Regions from separate parts of the Bradyrhizobium sp. SZCCHNRI3043 genome, predicted to be linked through region 2. Evidence: predicted binding sites of a transcription regulator. Region 2 holds the regulator's gene; each other region holds the start of a gene.
What was found. The regulator HrcA, encoded in region 2, represses chaperone genes, less so after heat shock. The targets are predictions, from matches to a motif close to GTTAGCACTCNCNNNNNGNGAGTGCTAAC.

Region 1 (6,411 bases), on a different contig from region 2:
ACGCCGCCGCCGGGGACGATGCCTTCCTGCACCGCGGCGCGGGTCGCGTTGAGGGCGTCCTCGACGCGGTCCTTCTTCTCCTTGACCTCGATCTCGGTCGCACCGCCGACGCGGATCACCGCGACGCCGCCGGCGAGCTTGGCCAGCCGCTCCTGCAGCTTCTCGCGGTCGTAGTCCGAGGTGGTCTCCTCGATCTGCGCCTTGATCTGGCCGACGCGCGCCTCGATGTCGGCCTTCTTGCCGGCGCCGTTGACGATCGTGGTGTTCTCCTTGTCGATCACGACCTTCTTGGCGCGGCCAAGCATCTTGATCGTGACGTTCTCGAGCTTCATGCCGAGGTCTTCCGAGATCAGCTGACCGCCGGTCAGGATCGCGATGTCCTCGAGCATCGCCTTGCGGCGATCACCGAAGCCCGGCGCCTTGACGGCGGCAACCTTGAGGCCGCCGCGCAGGCGGTTGACGACCAGCGTTGCCAGCGCCTCGCCCTCGACGTCCTCGGCGATGATCAGCAGCGGGCGGCCCGACTGCACCACGGCTTCGAGCACCGGCAGCATGGCCTGCAGGCCCGACAGCTTCTTCTCGTGCAAGAGCACGTAGACGTCGTCGAGCTCGGCGGTCATCTTCTCGGCGTTGGTGACGAAGTAGGGCGAGAGATAGCCGCGGTCGAACTTCATGCCTTCGACGATGTCGACCTCGGTATCGAGCGACTTGTTCTCCTCGACCGTGATGACGCCCTCGTTGCCGACCTTCTGCATCGCCTGGGCGATCATCTTGCCGATCGCGGCGTCGCCATTGGCGGAGATGGTGCCGACCTGGGCGACCTCGGAGGACGAGGCGACAGGCTTGGCGCGCTTCTCGATGTCCTTGATCACGGCGGCCACCGCGATGTCGATGCCGCGCTTGAGATCCATCGGGTTCATGCCGGCGGCAACCGCCTTGGCGCCCTCGCGCACGATGGCCTGGGCCAGCACGGTCGCGGTGGTGGTGCCGTCACCGGCGGTGTCGTTGGTCTTGGAGGCGACCTCGCGCAGCATCTGCGCGCCCATGTTCTCGAACTTGTCCTCCAGCTCGATCTCCTTGGCGACGGTGACGCCGTCCTTGGTGATGCGCGGAGCGCCGAAGCTCTTCTCGATGACGACGTTGCGGCCCTTCGGGCCGAGCGTCACCTTGACGGCGTTGGCGAGAATGTCGACGCCGCGCAGCATGCGGTCGCGTGCGTCGCCGGCGAATTTGACGTCCTTGGCTGCCATTTCAAAATTCTCCTGGAGTAGACCTCGACGGCGAGGGGCGTGATCGCCCGTCTGTCGCCGGAACGAGGTTGCAGAGCATTTTCGCCCGGGGCGGCTGATCGCCGCCCCCGGCAGGTCGGGATCAGGCGACGACGCCCATGATGTCGGACTCCTTCATGATCAGGAGCTCCTCGCCGTCCAGCTTGACCTCGGTTCCGGACCACTTGCCGAACAGCACGCGGTCGCCGACCTTGACGTCGATCGGGATCAGCTTGCCGCTCTCATCACGGCCGCCCGGGCCGACGGCGACGACTTCGCCCTGCGAGGGCTTTTCCTTGGCGCTGTCGGGAATGATGATGCCGCCCTTGGTCTTCTCTTCGGCGTCGATGCGCTTAACCACGACGCGGTCGTGCAGGGGACGAAACTTCGATTTGGCCATGACGGATCCCTTTTGGGGTGCTTGGATAAGTTGTTGCTGTCGGAGGAAATCTGAATGCGGCCACATTTGACGCCCACTTGGCGCCAACTGGCTCGCAGCCTTAGCAATCGCGCCCTCCGAGTGCTAAAGACCGCTCGGGGAAATATGGCTTGCGGCTGTTCCTGTCAAGCAACGGCCGGCAGTTAAGCCGTTCTTGAGGCTGTTAGGGGATGTTGTCCCGGGCCAGACATGTTAGTGGAGCGGCGTCGTCATCCGACGTCATTGCTCTGACGAGCGTTTTGGGTTTGGTTGCCGGACGGGGCAGCCACGATCTTGTTCCTAAGGGGATGCCATGACGAGTTCACGGTGCGCGCGGCCGGTTGCCAATCTCGCGATCGCGTCGGCGCTCACGATGCTTCTGGGAGCGTGCACGGGCTTCAGCCTATCGCCGTCGCCCCCCATGCAGACCGAGGCGCCGGTCGAGCCCGAGGTTCCGGCGACGATCCGCCCCGAGGATCTCGTCGGCAAATGGGGCCTCGCCGCTTACAACAACCCCAACGACCGTCCGCGCACCGAGAAGATGGCGTTGGCGCAGTGCAAACAGCCCTATGTTATCGGGGCGGGCACGTCCGGCGGTGTCGTGATGCATCTGGCCGACCAGGCGACTCCCCAGGAGCTGCGCCTGAAGGGCTCGGCCAGCGGCAAGAACTACATCGGCCCGGCCGGACCGCCCGGCGGCGAGCAGGACCGCGAGGTCGTCTCCTTTGACGGCCGTGTGCTGATCACCCGCTTCGTCGACAAGGATGCGGCGACCCGTTACCAGACGATGGTCTACGTCCGCTGCGGACCGCGCGCCTGAGATCCGGGCGAAGCCCTCGCGACAAGCCCCGGCCACACCCAAAAGCCAAACGAAAAAACGCCGGTGAAAGCGCCGGCGTTTTGCTTGGTGCTGCTCGGTGCCGTCCCTGGCCGGCGTGGCCGCCGGTCAGGCAGGATGAGCTCAGTTGAACATTGCGTCGATGTCGTCCTGCGAGGCGTGGCCGACGTCGCCTTCCGCCTTCGGGCCGTTCAGCAGCCGGGCGTCGCCCTCGCGGTGGTCGACGATCGGCGGCGTATGCGCCTTGATGGCGTCGACGCCGCCCCAGATGTCCATCATCACCACGATGTGGTGCTCGATGAACTTCATCGTGGTCATGACCTTGTTGATGCGCTGGCCGGTCAGGTCCTGGAAGTTGCAGGCCTCGAAGATCGAGACCACCCGCTCCTGGATCTCTTCGCTCAGGATCTTCTGCTGGTCGGCCGAGTCCACCTTGGACAGCGCGCTGGCGGCCTGGTCGATCGCCTCCGCGGCTTCGAGGATCTGCTGCGTCGCCTGCTCGGTGCCGCCGACGACCGCGCCGAGCTCGCCGTTGACCTTGGCCATCTCCTCGCCGTTGAAGCTCTTGGCATGGAGGGTCGCGATCTCGCCCTTGGTGCGGTTGATCGCGTCGTGGATCAGGTCGAGCTCGACCTTGAGCTTTTCGCACTGCTCGATCTGGGCACGATAGGTCTCGAGCAGCGCGCGCGCTTCGGCGACCTCGCGTGCGGCGGACTCTTCGATGGCGGCGTTCGCCGTGTTGCTGCCGCCGCTGCGGATCGCATTGGCCATCTGGGAGCGGATCGCGCGGAGCTCGTCCATGATTTCCTTGTGGTTGGGGCCGATCTCGCCGCCCACGAATTCAGGCTCCGGCATATGGCCGACGATTGCTTCTTCGATACGGAAACGCTTGCGAACAGCCATGATAGTATCCCTGACCTTTTGCTCGGATCAGTTCTACGCAAAGGCTATTTAACATCGCGTTCACGCCAGGAACCGCCGTTGAGCAACGCTGGCGTGCATCGTGCGTCAACGATTAACCATGCTCCGCCGGCCTTCACGCAAAATAAACGCTAGCGATCAAAACCGCCGACGTATGCAGCGATGGTGAATCCCGGCGCCTCCCGCGTTTACCAAAGCGATCGGGTTTTGCTCTTTATTGACGATACGCGGCGGCGCATTTGCCTCGCGCGATGAACAGTCTTCAGACGAAACAGTACAGAGTACGTCGATGTTCAAATCAGTATCCGCAGCGCTGCTGGCCGGCGCATGCGTTTTCCATGCAGGTCTGGGCCGCGCCGCAGCCCAGGGATTTCAGCAGCCGACCGTGATCTATAGCGGCCCGCCGCAGCAGTCCGCGCCGGTGCGCACCGCCTATGTCGAACGCTCGCGCATGGGCGGCGGCTTCATCGAATTCCTGTTCGGGGATCCGCAAGGCGGCCGCGGCGCGCCTCCGCCGGGACAGCCGATGTACCAGCAGCAGCCGTCCTACTACGAGCCGCAGCGGCTGGCGCCGGGCATGGTCCCGCAGCAGGGATTGCCGGATGAGGAGGCCTATGAGCAGACGCAGCGGCCACTCGACCCGAAATACGAGAAACAGATCGTTGACTATGACGGCAAAGAACGGCCGGGCACGATCGTCATCGATACGCCGAACAAGTTCCTCTATCTGGTCCAGGGCGAGGGCAGGGCGCTCCGCTATGGCATCGGCGTCGGTCGCCCCGGCTTCACCTGGTCGGGCGTGAAGACGATCTCGGCCAAGCGCGAATGGCCGGACTGGACGCCGCCGCCGGAGATGCTCGCGCGCCGGCCCGACCTGCCGCGGCACATGGAGGGCGGACCGCAGAACCCGCTCGGCGCACGCGCGATGTATCTCGGCTCGTCGCTGTATCGGATCCACGGTTCGAACGAGCCATGGACGATCGGCACCAACGTCTCGTCAGGATGTATCCGGATGCGCAACGAGGACGTCATCGACCTCTATGGCCGCGTGAACGTCGGTGCCCGGGTCATCGTGCTCTGACGACCGCCGCTGCGCGACATCAGCAACAGAAAAAGGCCGCCCGTGGGGGCGGCCTTTGCATTCTTGAGTTGGCTGCGACCCGGGAGCTTCACGCGTAGTCGCTGCCGCCGTCGTCGTCGCCATAGCCGTCATCGGCATCGAAGTCGGCCGCGTCGCTGTCATTGCCGCTGTCGTCATGGCTCGCCTGGTCGAACAGGCCGGCCCGGCCGCCTTCGCCGCCCGGGCGGCCGATGTCGTCGAGACCGGCGTCGCGCGCCAGCGAGCCGCCGGACTGGTCGCCGCTCCACGGGCTGGCACCGCCGCCCCGCTCCTCGATGATCGTGGTGTCACCGAACGCCTGATGCGATCCGCCGCCCATCATCGAGCGGATGCCGCCGAGCAGCAGCGAGCCGCCGACCATGCCGGCCGCTGCGGCCGCCGCCGTGCCGAGGAACGAGCCGCCTCCACCGCCGAACATGCCGCCGCGCGGCTGGCCGAAGCCGCCCTGGTCATAGGAGCTGGGCTGGCCGGGATAGCCGGGCTGGCCCTGGTAGCCCGGGGGCATCGCCTGGCCGCTGTTCCAGACCGGGCGGCTCTGCGACGGCGGCGGCACGTTGGGGACCGAGCCGCGGCTGCCCGAGCCGAAGATGCTGTCGCGCATCGAATCGAGGAAGCCGCCGGACTGGCCCTGCGGGGCCTGGGCGTGCTGCAGCTCCTCGATGCGGGCGTTGGCGCGCTTCAGGGCCTCGTCCTGCACCAGCACCGTCTGCACCAGCGCATAGACGGCATTGGGAGCCCGCTGCAGCGCCTGGGCGATGGCGGCGGCAGCCTCCGGATCACGCGGTGCACTCTCCAACGTGGCAAGCCGGTCGAACAGATCGTCGATGAGTTGGCGTTCTTGCGGTGTCATGTCGTTCTCCTGCCGCTTGCCTTGTTCCGGCCAAGCGCGGCCAAGATTTAGGGGGACTTTGTGGCCCGGCCAGCCGGGGCGCGGATTAAATTTCCGTATGCGACAAAGCGTCTTTGCACTTGCGAGGCGTTTCGGAAGCCGAAGGCGGACGGCATGCCTGCCTCCCTCCCACTTCGAACGCCGCCGCGCCGGGTTTTGTTCGCCGGGGCACGCGAAACATCCATCAGCCGAGCGTCACCTTGCGGCGCTCCAACAGGCCCGGAAAATGCTCGCCGGCAAGATAGGCGTGCTCATGCTCGCGCTGCACCGTCAGCGGATCGAGCTCGATGAGGACGTCATCGACGAAACCGGGGTGGCACATCACCAGTCCATGCTCGGGCAACTCGTCGAGGAAGCCATCCATCAAAGCTCCGAAGTCGGAGGCCTTGGTGAAGTCGTAGGCGCCCGCGAAGCCGGGATTGAAGGCGATCTCGGCCCGCCTGGCCTGACGGCGGAATTGCGCGCTGAGCACGTCCAGCAGCAGCGCCTTCGGCGCCGTCAGCCGCTGCATCAGGGGCAGATTGCGGCCGCCCTGGCGCACCCAGGCCGTGGGCGCAGTTTCCTTGACGGCGGCGAGAAAGCCCTCGCGCACCTGCGGATAGAGCTGGGCATGCTGGTGGCCGTCGACGAAATCGGGGGCGCGACCGAACAAATCGCCGAACGCTGCAAGCTGAACCAGGACCTCGGCACGGATCATCTCGGGATCGAGCCGGCGGGTCAGTCCGGCGCGCAGCAGCTTCGGGAAGGGCAGGAACATGCCGCCTTCCGAGGGACGGAAATGCATCGTCAGGGGCCGGAACGGCGCGGTCAGCGTGACGTGCAGGCCGATGGCGCAACGCGGGCTGTCGGACGCGACCTTGGTCAGCTCCGTCACCTCGTCGCGCCCGATCGCGGCGCCCACGGTCATCACCGAGGTTGCGTTCAACCGACCGCGCGCGATCAGGTCTCGGATGGCGC
Region 2 (6,411 bases):
GTTGACGCCGGCGGCGCGATAGCCGGCAAAGCGTGTCGCCTCGACGCTGGTCGGATTGGCTTCGAGCGACACCTCGACATCGCCAGCGACGTGCCAGTGGCGGCCGATCGCGTCGAGAATCGCGCCGACCGTCTGCGGCTGCATCAGCGACGGCGTGCCGCCGCCGAGAAAGATCGACGTGACGGTGCGCGGCCCGATGCGGGCGGCCGTGGTCGCGATCTCCTGCGCAAAGGCGCGGGCGAAGCGGTCCTGATCGATGGCGGCATGCCGGACATGGCTGTTGAAGTCGCAATACGGACATTTCGACAGGCAGAACGGCCAGTGCACATAGACGCCGAACGCTTCGCTGTCAGCGCTGGTCAAGGCAGATCTCCGCGAGCTTCACGAAGGCGCGCGCCCGGTGCGACAGGCCGAGCCCGAGCGGCGGCAGGCCATGCTTCTCGATGCTGGTCATCTCGCCGAAGGTCCGGTCGTGGCCCTCGGGCAGGAACATCGGGTCGTAGCCGAAGCCCGCCGTGCCGCGCGGCGGCCAGACCAGGGTGCCGTCGACCCGCGCCTCGACCTCCTCGACATGACCGTCCGGCCACGCCACGCACAGCGCCGAGACGAAATGGGCGGTGCGCTTGTCGGCACTCCTCGCGTCCCGCTCCTGCAGCAGGCGCTCGATCCGCGCCATCGCGCTGGTGAAATCCTTGTCCGGTCCGGCCCAGCGCGCCGAATAGATCCCCGGCGCCCCATCGAGCGCATGAACCACGATACCGGAATCGTCGGCAAAGGCAGGAAGCTGCGCTGCTCTGGCCGCGGCGACCGCCTTGATGCGGGCGTTGGCCTGGAAGGTCTCGCCGGTCTCGTCCGGCTCGTCCAGGCCGAGATCGCCGGCCGACACCGCCTCGACGCCATGGGGAGCGAGCAGCTCGCGCATCTCGGCAAGCTTGCCGGGATTGTGGGTCGCGATGACGAGGCGCCCGGTGAGCTTGCGATGACCGCTACTCACGCGACCGCCATCTTCTGCAGGTCGACCAGTCGCGCCACGCCCTTGCGGGCCAGTGCCATCAGCGCCAGGAGCTCGGCCTCGGTGAACGGCGTCTTCTCCGCCGTGCCCTGCACCTCGATGATGCGGCCGTCGCCGGTCATGACGAAATTGGCGTCGGTCTCCGCCTCGGAATCCTCGGCGTAGTCGAGATCCAGCACTGGCGTGCCGTTGTAGATGCCGCAGGAGATCGCGGCGACGTTGGCGCGCAGCACCTCGGTCTTGATCATGTTGCGCGACTTCATCCACTTGATGCAGTCGGCCAGCGCCACCCAGGCGCCGGTGATCGACGCCGTGCGCGTGCCGCCGTCGGCCTGCAGCACGTCGCAATCGACTGTGATCTGGCGCTCGCCGAGCGCTTCCAGGTCGATCGCGGTGCGCAGCGAGCGGCCGATCAGACGCTGGATCTCGACGGTGCGACCGGTCTGCTTGCCGGCGGAGGCCTCGCGCCGGGTCCGTTCCAGCGTGGCGCGCGGCAGCATGCCGTATTCGGCCGTGATCCAGCCGCGTCCCTGGCCCTTGAGCCAGGGCGGCAGCCGGTCCTCCAGCGTGGCGGTGACCAGCACATGGGTGTCGCCGAACTTCACCAGGCAGGAGCCCTCGGCGTATTTGACGACGCCGCGTTCCAGGCTCACGGCCCGCAGTTCATCCGGTGCACGGCGGCTCGGCCGCATGATTCTCTCCGTGAAAGCGCGCGAAAGACCGACTTTGACCGGCCTTGTAGGAGCCGCGACCGGCAGCGGCAAGGGCTTATCAAGGGTTTATCATGGCCTCGTCGCGCCCGAGAGCGCGCGACGACCGGCTTGCCACCGAGCCGCCGCATGGACACATTATAGGCAGCTGCGAGGAGAGCATCTGGTGGCCCACCACGATCCGATCAACCTGATGACACCGCCGGCCGGTCTGGCGCAGCTCAACGAGCGCTCGCGCGAGATCTTCCGGCAGATCGTCGAAAGCTATCTGGCGACCGGCGAGCCGGTCGGCTCGCGCAACATTTCGCGGCTGATCGCGGTTCCGCTGTCGCCGGCCTCGGTGCGCAACGTCATGGCCGATCTCGAGCAGCTCGGCCTGATCTACGCGCCGCACACCTCGGCCGGCCGGCTGCCGACCGAGGCCGGCCTGCGTTTCTTCGTCGATGCCCTGATGCAGGTCGGCGACATGACCGAGGCTGAGCAGCAATCGATCCAGAGCCAGCTCGCCGCGGTCGGGCGGGCGCAATCGGTCGAGGCCGCCCTGGACGAGGCGCTGACCCGGCTGTCGGGTCTGACCCGTGCCGCTGCCGTGGTTCTGACCGCCAAATCCAACACCCGGCTGAAGCACATCGAGTTCGTCAGGCTCGAGCCCGAGCGTGCGCTGGTCGTGCTGGTGGGCGAGGACGGGCAGGTCGAGAACCGGGTTCTGGTTCTGCCGCCGGGCGTGCCATCCTCGGCGCTGACCGAGGCGTCGAATTTCCTCAATGCCCGCATCAGAGGCCGGACGCTGGCGGAAGCACGGCTCGAGCTCGAGACGGCGCTGGCGCATGATCGCGCCGAGCTCGACCTGCTGACGCAGAAGGTGATCGCCGCCGGTGTCGCGAGCTGGTCCGGAGGGGACAGCGACGAGCGGCAGCTCATCGTGCGCGGCCATGCCAACCTGCTCGAGGACCTGCATGCGCTCGAAGATCTCGAGCGCGTGCGGCGGCTGTTCGACGATCTCGAGACCAAGCGCGGCGTCGTCGATCTGCTCGGACGGGCAGAGAGCGCGGAAGGTGTCCGCATCTTCATCGGCTCGGAGAACAAGCTGTTCTCGCTGTCGGGCTCGTCGACGATCGTGTCGCCCTATTCGGACGCCACGGGTCGCATCGTCGGCGTGCTCGGCGTCATCGGTCCGACCCGGCTCAACTATGCCCGGGTGATTCCGACGGTCGATTATGCCGCGCGTCTGGTCAGCCGGCTGCTGGGCGGCTGACGCGTGAGTTGGTTAACCCGCGGACAGCGCCTCCGGGCGCGATGGTCAGGCTGCGCTTGATTTTCGACGCCCAAAGCACGATATCCCGCCCCATATCCCCCAAACCCGTCAGCCGAACTTGCGAGTCTGTCCATGACCGATCCCGACCTGCACAAGAATGATCCGGAAAACCCGGCGCAGGCCAGCGAACCCGTCGTCTCCAAGCCCTACATCATGCCCGACGATCCTGAGACCGGCTCGGCCGAGGCCCTTGCCAAGGAGGCGGCCGACGCGCGCGACAAGATGCTGCGCACGCTGGCGGAGATGGAGAACCTGCGCAAGCGGACGGCCCGTGAAGTCGCCGATGCACGCATGTACGGCATCACCGGCTTCGCGCGCGACGTGCTCGACATCGCCGACAATCTGCAGCGCGCGCTCGATGCCGTGCCGGCCGAGACACGCGCCAATGCCGATGCAGGCCTCAAATCGTTGATCGAGGGCGTCGAGCTCACCGAGCGCTCGCTGCTCAACACGCTGGAGAAGAACGGCGTCAAGAAGTTCGATCCGACGGGACAGAAGTTCGACCCCAACTTCCAGCAGGCGATGTACGAGGTCCCGGATTCGTCGGTGCCGTCGGGCACCGTGGTGCAGGTCGTGCAGGCCGGCTTCATGATCGGCGAGCGCATCCTGCGTCCCGCGCTGGTCGGCGTGTCCAAGGGTGGCGCGAAGGCGGCGCCCGCGCCGAGCAACGATCAGTCGAACAGCGCCGCGTGACGGCGAGCATTAGGCAGGCCTTCTCCTGCCGTCCTGTCAGTCCAACGAAGAAGCCACGGGCGGTGATGCCCGTGGCTTCTTGTTTGTCGGCGCGAGTTTGTAGTTCGTGTCGCGGCAAGTGGACCGCGGCCGATGAGACCGCGGCGTCCGGATACCGAGTTGGGCTTAGCCTCTCGGCTGGATGCCGTCGCGGACGGCGCGGAAGCGCGGGAAGGCTACCGACCACTGATCGCGCGGCGCGCTGCCGATGATCCGCAGCGTATTCGGCCCGCCGAAGCGCAGCCATTGCACCACGGTCACCGGCGTATTGTCCTTGCCGCTGGTGGCTTCGAGCCGGGTCTCGTAGGCCGGCTGGCCGTCGATGCGGATCGGCTCGGACATCGTGATGCGCGCTTCGCGGACGCCCGGAATGGTGGTGGCCGCCTGCTGGGCGACACGCGCGCGGTCGCCCGCCTCCGGGGCCACCCCGGCCACGAGCCCGATCACCACGAAGGGCGCGGCTTCGAAGCCCTTGTCCTCTTCGCCGTCGGCCAGGATCAAGGCACCCGGCCCGAGCGTGCGGATGGTTTTGAACCCGGAGAGCTCGGTCACCTTGAACGGCATCATCGCGAGCTGCTCGTCGACGGGAACGTCCTTGCGGACGACGGCGGAGGCGAACATCTGACGCACGGCATCGTCGGTGTAGATCCGGCTCGCGGTCTCCGGGATCTGCACGGCCACGTAGCCGGAGAAGCCGTTGCCGGGCAGGATCATCGAGTAGCGCCGCACCGGCGTGGCGCCATCCCGACCGTTCTCAACCGTGTAGTAGGCGGTGCCGGCGGCGGTCTCGATGCTCTCCGGCTTGACGTTGCCGGTCCCGGCGGGATTGGCGGTAAACGCATTCTTCACCTCGCCATAGGCGGCCGCCGGCAGTTCGGTCAGCAGCACCTTGACGCTCTGGTCCTCGGTTTCGAAGCCGGAAAACGTCTTGGCCTTGGCGAGCCCTACCAGCGGCGCGAGCCCGATGCGGACGCCGGGCGGAAATATGGCTTCGGCGGCCATGGCGGAGTGCAGCAGCGACATCAGCAGGGTAGCCGCGGCGAAGAATCGAACGATCATCATCAAACATTGCCTCGTTGACCGAGGCCTCGCGCCGAGGCGGTCGGGGGTCCTCGCCAGCGTGGTCTTCGGCGGCACGCTTTTAGCGGCTTTGCGCCCCCCGCAACAGGCCGGGCGCGCGGTTTTGATCGCCTGCGGCGATCAGCGCGCCCTACGGGTCGCATTTCCCAGGTCATTTCGCCTCGAAAGGCGGGCTGATGGCGGTGCCGTGCTAGCCGCGCTTCAGGATTTCGACGCCATCGACGGTCTGCACCAGCACATAGGGCGCGAGCAGAGCCCTGATCTCGGGGTCGGAACGCGCCCAGTCGCCCCAGTCGCTGTTCTGATTGTCGATCAGGACGACGTCGGGCGGTTGCCTCCGGAAGTCGGCGATGATCCCGGCGCGTTCACGTTCCACATAGGGCGCGAGCCTCTGCGCAGTTTGTGAATCGATGGTTCCGTCTTGTTGCGACCGGCGAACGATTTCCCGGACCCAGAACGCCTCCTGGCGCGAGATCCAGGTGCCATCAAGGGTCCGCACCATGGGGTGCCCGATGACCGCCGCCGCGCTGAGCACCAGCATGCTCGGGCGCGGCCCGAGCCGGGCCACCTGGGCTTCGATCTGCTGGACGTCGACACTACCATTGAACCAGAAGCAGGTCTGCACGAAGAGCACGGCGCCGGCGAGAGCGGTGGCGACACGCGGCCAGCGTCGCGCGTCGCGGCTGGCGTCGATCGCCGACACGGCAAGGCCGGCGGCAAGCAGCGCCAGCGCCACCATCGGATAGGCATGGTAGCCCCAGCCCTTTTGCTGCGCGACGAATGACACCAGGAACCCGAGTGATGCGGCCAATGTGGTGAACGATGCGGCGTCGCGCTCGTGCTGCGTGCGCTGAAGAATGAGGATGATGACTGCTGCAGCCAGCCACAGGCCCATCGGCAGGGTCACGAGGATGGTCGGCACGGGCGCCTTCAGAAGCAGATAGACGTCGCGGACCAGCGGATAGATGACCGTGAAATATTCGGGAAAGAACAGGTAGATGCACGCCGCGTTGATCAGCACCAGGGCCGCGGCGATCCAGTTCTCCAGCGCGAACAGCACGCGCCAGTCGCGCGCCTGAGCCGCGGCGGCGAGTATGCAGAAGCCGACGCTGAAGGCGAAATAAGGCTTGAAGCTCATCGTGAGGCCGGCACTGAGCCCGGCGATGAGCATGGCCGCCGGGGCCACCCGCTCGCGCCTGGCGCGCAGGATGTACACCGCGATCGCCGGCAATATCGTGATCAGGGCCAGATGTTCCCGCTGGCCGAAATCATACATCGGCGCGATCAGAAGCAGGGCGGTCGTCCACCCCGCCAGCCTGCCGTCGGCGAGGCGATGGCGCAGGGCCGATGTCCGCAGCACCAGCCATACCAGCGTCAGGGATGCCGCGGTCAGCACGAAGATCAGGATATTCGTCGCCAGCTCGGGCCTGAGATGGATCGCACGCGCCAGCGCGACGGCCAGCAGATAGACCGACCCAGCCATCGGCGGGTTGGTCTCGAGGATGTCGACGTAGAGCCGCTGTCCATCGAGCATGCGCTCGCCGACGAGGAGCCACCAGCTG
Region 3 (6,411 bases), on a different contig from region 2:
TCCTGCTCAAGGTCCCCGCGGTTGCCCGCGCCTTCGGCGCCATCAACGAGGTCGTCGGCGCCATCTCGTCGGCCTCACGGGCCGGCACCTCCTTCGTCTTCGGCTATGTCGGCGGCGGCGCCCTGCCCTTCGACCTCAAGGCGCCCGGCGACGATTTCGTGCTCGCCTTCCAGGCGTTGCCGATCGTGCTGGTCATGAGCGTGCTGACCACGCTGCTGTTCTACTGGCGGGTGCTGCCGCCCTTGGTGCGCGGCATGGCATGGCTCTTGGAGCGCACCCTCGGCGTCGGCGGCGCCGTCGGCCTGTCGACCGCCGCGAATGTCTTCCTCGGCATGGTGGAAGCGCCGCTGTTCATCCGGCCGTATCTGGCGCAGATGACACGCAGCGAATTGTTTCTCGTCATGACCGGCGGCATGGCCGGAATCGCCGGCACCGTGCTGGTGCTCTACGCCACGCTGCTGGCGCCGCTGATCCCGGATGCCGCCGCGCATTTCGTCATCGCCTCGGTGCTCGGCGCGCCGGCGTCGATCCTGATCAGCCTGATCATGGTGCCGGAGACGTCGAAGCAACTCACCGGCGGCGCGCTCGGCGAGGAGACCCAGGCCACCTCGACGATGGACGCGATCGTCAAGGGCACCAGCGCCGGGCTCGAGCTGCTGATGAACATCGTCGCGCTACTGCTGGTGCTGGTCGCGCTGGTGCATCTCGCCAACGCGATCCTGTCGCTGTTGCCCGCCATCGGCGGCGCCGACATCTCGCTGCAGCGGCTGCTCGGCCTCGTCATGGCGCCGGTGTGCTGGCTGATGGGCCTGCCGTGGTCGGAGGCCGTCACGGCCGGCAGCCTGATGGGCACCAAGACGGTCCTCAACGAGCTGATCGCCTATGTCGAACTGGCGAAGCTCGATGCGACGGCGCTCGATCCGCGCGCGCGGCTGATCATGCTGTACGCGATGTGCGGCTTCGCCAACTTCGCCAGCCTCGGCATCATGATCGGTGGACTCGGTACGATGGCCCCGACACGGCGCGACGAGATCAACGCGCTCGGCCTCAAATCAATCGTCTCCGGCACCCTCACCACCTGCCTGATGGGTGCGATCGTCGGGCTGCTGACGTGAGCTGAGCTCGGTCGTCATCGGCAGCAGTTGCGGCACGATCCTCGCCATCACGAGCTGGGAGCCCTCCGCCGTGAGATGCGCATGATCGAACGACAGCGGGACGTCGCCGACCGTGAGCGGACAGCGGCCGTTCTCGCAGACCGCCGACAGGATCGAGATGTAGGACAGGCCTTCGCTCGTCGACAGCGCCGCCTGCATCGCCTGATCCAGCGCAAAGATGTCGGACCGGACGAACGCAACGGGATCCGGCGCCATGCCGCGCAAGGTGGCGCGCGCCAGCATCGAGGGCAGCCGCGCCCGGAATTGCACGGAGGGACCGAGCAGCACCACCGGAATGCCGGCCTCGCTGAGACGCGCCAGCGTCAGCCTGAGATCGCGCACCATACCGGCAAAGCGCGGCGGGCGGGCGTTCTCGAGCCAGTCCGCCGACATCACCACGAGATCGGGCCGCGCCGTCACGAAATAGTCGCGCATCTGGCTTGCCAGGGCGCGGCAGGCCGCGATCCCCTGCGTCTCCGCGCTGAAGGTCGGCATGCAGGTCGGCTGGCTCGCCTGCATGACGTTGACGGCCTGCGGATCGGTGCTCGCGGCGAGGCCGTGATAGTAGTGGGCCGCAAAGCTGTCGCCCCACAGCAGCACGTTGGTCTTGCCGGTCACCGGACGGAGACAATCCCCGGGCACGCGTCCGTCGGGCGTCGTGAAGCAGGTGCCATAGCGATAGACCGGCTTCATGTCGTAGGCGTTGTAGGCGTCCAGCCGCTGCGCCGCGCGGTCGGCGTCCGACACGACGCCGGCGCGGAGCAGGCCGACGCCGCTGCCGGCCAGCAGCACCAGGCTCGCCAGCGCCGCAAGGCCGAAGGCCGCGCGCGGGGTCGCTGCGAGCTGGCGATTGCGGAACGGTTGCTCGATGAAGCGCCAGGACAGCGTGGCGACCGCGACCGTGAGGGCGAACAACGCCGCCCGCTCCCAGCCGTCGAGCGCCAGGCCGGGCTTGGCGAAGCGCGCGAAGGCGAACAGCGGCCAGTGCCACAGATACAGCGAATAGGAGATGCGGCCGAAGAATGCCGCTACGCCGAGCGGTGACAACAGGCTACGCGGCACATTGGCAACGCCGACGCCGCTCCACAGGAACAGCGCCGCGCCAAGGCATGGCGCCAGCGCGTCGACGCCGGGAAAGCCCGGTCCCGGGCGCAGTGCCAGAATCGGCACCGCCATCAGCAGCAGCGACAGCGCGCGGGCGCCGCGCTGGGCGAGACCCGGCCGCGGTGCGGGAAGGCCGGATATCGCGACCAGGCTGCCGAGCAGGAATTCCCAGGCGCGCGGCGGGCTGAGGAAGAATGCGCTCGCGGACGCGCCGCCTCGCATCAGCAGCAGACCGAGCGCGAACGAGCCGGCAGCCAGCAGCGCCAGCGTGACCGGCAGCGCCAGCCGTCGCCCGCGCGCTATCAGCAACACGGCCCAGACCACGACGGGCAGTACCAGATAGAACTGCTCCTCGACGGCGAGCGACCAGGTGTGCAGCAGCGGCTTCTCGACCGCGGCGTGGTCGAAATAGCCGGACTGCTGCCAGAAGAAGATGTTCGAGGTGAAGGTGACGACGGCGGCCGCGGAACGGAAGAACTCGGCGCGCTCGGAGCCCAGCATGTCCTGCGACGCCGGGATCGCCGCGAACGCCACCATGGCGTAGAGCGCCGGCAGCAGCCGCCGCACCCGTCGCTCGTAGAATTGCGCGAACGAAAAGCGGCCCGCCGCCATCTCCGCGGCAATGATGCCGGTGATCAGGTAGCCGGAGATGACGAAGAAGATGTCGACGCCGACGAAGCCGCCGAAGATCGCCGGCGCCTCGAAATGGAATGCGACAACGGAGAGGACCGCGATGGCGCGCAGCCAGTCGATGTCCTCGCGATGGGCGGCACCTGGAGCCGAACCGGCGCCCGCGTTGGCGATGCGGGGCTGCATCGATGCGCGCGTGCGAGGCGCGCGCGGGATCGTGGGAGCGAACTGGACGACGAAGCGCGGCAACGGGACGGGTACGCCTTTACGCAAGCCCGCGGCGAACACCTCTTACGGATTCGTCGCCGGCCCATCCGTCCCAGTGACGCGAGACCGGATGTCAACACACACGCGCGATGGGACCGCCGTCCATCGCACGCGAATGTTTCCATCCATTTCTGTCGGCTTTACGTCGACAGTTCGACGGTTTTGAAGTCGGCCGGCAGGATCACTTCCAGCAGCTCGACGTCGTCGGAATAGTCGAGGATCATGTGCCGGATCTTCGGCGGCTGGGTCCAGCAGCTGCCCTCCTGCATCAGCGTCTCGCCGACGCCTTCGAGGTAGCTCTTCACCCAGCCCTTGAGCACATAGACCATCTGGAAGTCGACCGCATGGGTGTGCAGCTTGGAGACTTCCTGCGGATTGCATGGCGGCAGCATGCGGATGACATGCGCGCGCGCCAGCCCGTGAGTCGCGTCGGCGATGCCGAGGTCGCGGTAATGCGCATAGGCGCGCAGGCCGTCGGCCTTGAAGTCCTCCTCGCGGTGATGGCTGATGGCGACCTTCTGTTTGCGCCGGCGCGGCGCCGGCGCTGGTCGCCCCTTGCTCGCGAGCGCCTTGCGCGCCGAGGGTTTCGCCACCCTACCCGGCTTGGCGGGCGCCGCGAAGGCGGTCTTCGCCGTCGGCTTTGTCTTTGCGGTTTTTCGCGGCGCGGCTTTTGCGGCGGCGCGTGATGCTGATTTGGCGGTGCGGCTCTTCTTGGCCATGGCGCTCTCCCTGCGTGTCCTCGCACGCGAGGATAGCACAACCTGCCGCTTTGCGGGTCGACCGATCGACGACCTCAACAGGGCCGAGGCAGCGCCTAACCCGGATGAGCGAAACGACATCCGGGGACTCACGCGCGTCCGCGTTGAACCCGGATATCGCTTCGCTCATCCGGGCTACGCGTCGGCCTCAATGCAGCCGGAAGATGCCGTCGACGGCGCGCAGCTCGGCCGGCTTGATCAGCTTGGAATGCGCCACCGTGACCGAGTACAAGGGGCCCTCGATCTTCTCCTGCCAGAACGCCAGGAAGTCCTGCAGCGCGGGGAATTTCGGAAACAGGTCGTAGTTCTGCCAGACGTAGGTCTGCAGCAGCGAGCGGTGATCCGGCATCCGATACAGGATCTGCGCGGTCGTCAGCCCGTAACCCAGCACCTGTTTCCGAAAGTCCTCGGAAACCTCAACCTTCGACACCATGCCAACCTCCGTTTCTGGAGCGCATGTCCGGTGTGGCAACCGGGATCGAGCCACCCGGCAAAGATGCGCTCACTGCCAAGAAATGTGACGCATGTCCTCAACCCATCTCAAGCTTAAATGTTTAACGACATGTTGAAAAATGCTGCATTAGCAGCCACTTAGCCCAGGTGCTAATACGGGGTTTCATGGTTCGTTCCGCTCTTGTTAACGCTATCGGAACGCTTTGGCAGAGCCCGCAGTTGACTGCTAATTTTTCTGCTACAAGCCCTTGTCCGGCTGAATGCTCTCCCCTAAATCCAGCCCACGTGCTGGCACTCGCCGGCACCGACTGCCAAAATTCCAGAAACTGACAATCGCCTCAATAGCTTAGGAGGACTGTATGGCTTTCCGTCCGCTTCACGACCGCGTCGTGGTCAAGCGCATCGACGCCGAAGAGAAGACCGCTGGCGGCATCATCATCCCCGACTCGGCCAAGGAGAAGCCCTCGCAGGGCGAAGTGATCGCGGTGGGCCCGGGCGCCCGCGACGAGAGCGGCAAGCTGGTCCCGCTCGACGTCCAGGTCGGTGATCGCGTGCTGTTCGGCAAGTGGTCGGGCACCGAGGTCAAGATCGACGGCCAGGAGCTGCTGATCATGAAGGAAAGCGACATCATGGGCGTGCTCACCGACACCGCGTCGAAGAAGAAGGCCGCCTAAGCCCAACCCGCTCAACGCTCACCCTGAGGAGCGCCTGCGGGCGCCCTGCCCAGGGTGAGACGACCAATTCAACTCAGGGAAACCCAATATGTCAGCAAAAGACGTTAAGTTCGGCGTCGACGCCCGCGATCGCATGCTGCGCGGCGTGGACATCCTCGCCAATGCCGTCAAGGTCACGCTCGGCCCGAAGGGCCGCAACGTCGTCCTCGACAAGTCGTTCGGCGCTCCCCGCATCACCAAGGACGGCGTCACCGTCGCCAAGGAGATCGAGCTCGACGACAAGTTCGAGAACATGGGCGCACAGATGGTGCGCGAAGTCGCCTCCAAGTCCGCTGACGCGGCCGGCGACGGCACCACCACCGCGACCGTGCTGGCCCAGGCCATCGTGCGCGAAGGCGCCAAGGCGGTTGCCGCCGGCATGAACCCGATGGATCTGAAGCGCGGCATCGACCTCGCGGTCGAGGCGGTCGTCGCCGATCTCGTCAAGAACTCCAAGAAGGTCACGTCGAACGACGAGATCGCCCAGGTCGGCACCATCTCCGCCAACGGCGACGCCGAAATCGGCAAGTTCCTGGCCGACGCCATGAAGAAGGTCGGCAACGAGGGTGTCATCACCGTCGAGGAAGCCAAGTCGCTCGAGACCGAGCTCGACGTGGTCGAGGGCATGCAGTTCGACCGCGGCTACATCTCGCCCTACTTCGTCACCAACGCCGACAAGATGCGCGTCGAGATGGATGACGCCTACATCCTGATCAACGAGAAGAAGCTGTCGTCGCTGAACGAGCTGCTGCCGCTGCTCGAGGCCGTGGTGCAGACCGGCAAGCCGCTGGTCATCGTCGCCGAGGACGTCGAGGGCGAGGCGCTCGCCACCCTGGTCGTCAACCGCCTGCGTGGCGGCCTGAAGGTCGCCGCCGTCAAGGCGCCGGGCTTCGGCGATCGCCGCAAGGCCATGCTGCAGGACATCGCGATCCTGACCGGCGGTCAGGCGATCTCGGAAGACCTCGGCATCAAGCTCGAGAACGTCAACCTCTCCATGCTCGGCCGCGCCAAGAAGGTGATGATCGACAAGGAGAACACCACGATCGTCAACGGCGCCGGCAAGAAGGCCGACATCGAGGCGCGCGTTCAGCAGATCAAGGCGCAGATCGAGGAGACCACCTCGGACTACGACCGTGAGAAGCTGCAGGAGCGTCTGGCCAAGCTCGCGGGCGGCGTCGCGGTGATCCGCGTCGGCGGCGCGACCGAGGTCGAGGTCAAGGAGCGCAAGGATCGCGTCGATGACGCGATGCATGCGACCCGCGCGGCTGTCGAGGAAGGCATCCTGCCGGGCGGCGGCGTCGCCCTGCTGCGTGCTTCCGAGCAGCTCAAGGG

Region 1: groES (co-chaperone GroES) is a predicted target of HrcA. The motif match lies at 1,768-1,796, and genes of this name have one in related genera.
Region 3: groES (co-chaperone GroES) is a predicted target of HrcA. The motif match lies at 4,654-4,682, and genes of this name have one in related genera.

The regions. Positions count from the first base shown of each region.
Region 1 covers NZ_JAUHID010000001.1:484,564-490,974, forward strand. The annotation lists gene groL (chaperonin GroEL) at 1-1,250, opposite strand, end outside; gene groES (co-chaperone GroES) at 1,372-1,668, opposite strand; gene QX124_RS02290 (hypothetical protein) at 2,000-2,506, shown strand; gene QX124_RS02295 (protein phosphatase CheZ) at 2,648-3,427, opposite strand; gene QX124_RS02300 (L,D-transpeptidase) at 3,735-4,526, shown strand; gene QX124_RS02305 (DUF2076 domain-containing protein) at 4,615-5,415, opposite strand; gene QX124_RS02310 (ChbG/HpnK family deacetylase) at 5,639-6,411, opposite strand, start outside.
Region 2 covers NZ_JAUHID010000016.1:55,005-61,415, forward strand. The annotation lists gene hemW (radical SAM family heme chaperone HemW) at 1-363, opposite strand, end outside; gene rdgB (RdgB/HAM1 family non-canonical purine NTP pyrophosphatase) at 350-994, opposite strand; gene rph (ribonuclease PH) at 991-1,704, opposite strand; gene hrcA (heat-inducible transcriptional repressor HrcA) at 1,889-2,977, shown strand; gene grpE (nucleotide exchange factor GrpE) at 3,110-3,730, shown strand; gene QX124_RS25185 (hypothetical protein) at 3,896-4,831, opposite strand; gene QX124_RS25190 (hypothetical protein) at 5,040-6,411, opposite strand, start outside.
Region 3 covers NZ_JAUHID010000012.1:130,951-137,361, reverse strand. The annotation lists gene QX124_RS22445 (NupC/NupG family nucleoside CNT transporter) at 1-1,115, shown strand, start outside; gene QX124_RS22440 (acyltransferase family protein) at 1,053-3,074, opposite strand; gene QX124_RS22435 (cupin domain-containing protein) at 3,296-3,874, opposite strand; gene QX124_RS22430 (usg protein) at 4,062-4,346, opposite strand; gene groES (co-chaperone GroES) at 4,726-5,040, shown strand; gene groL (chaperonin GroEL) at 5,129-6,411, shown strand, end outside.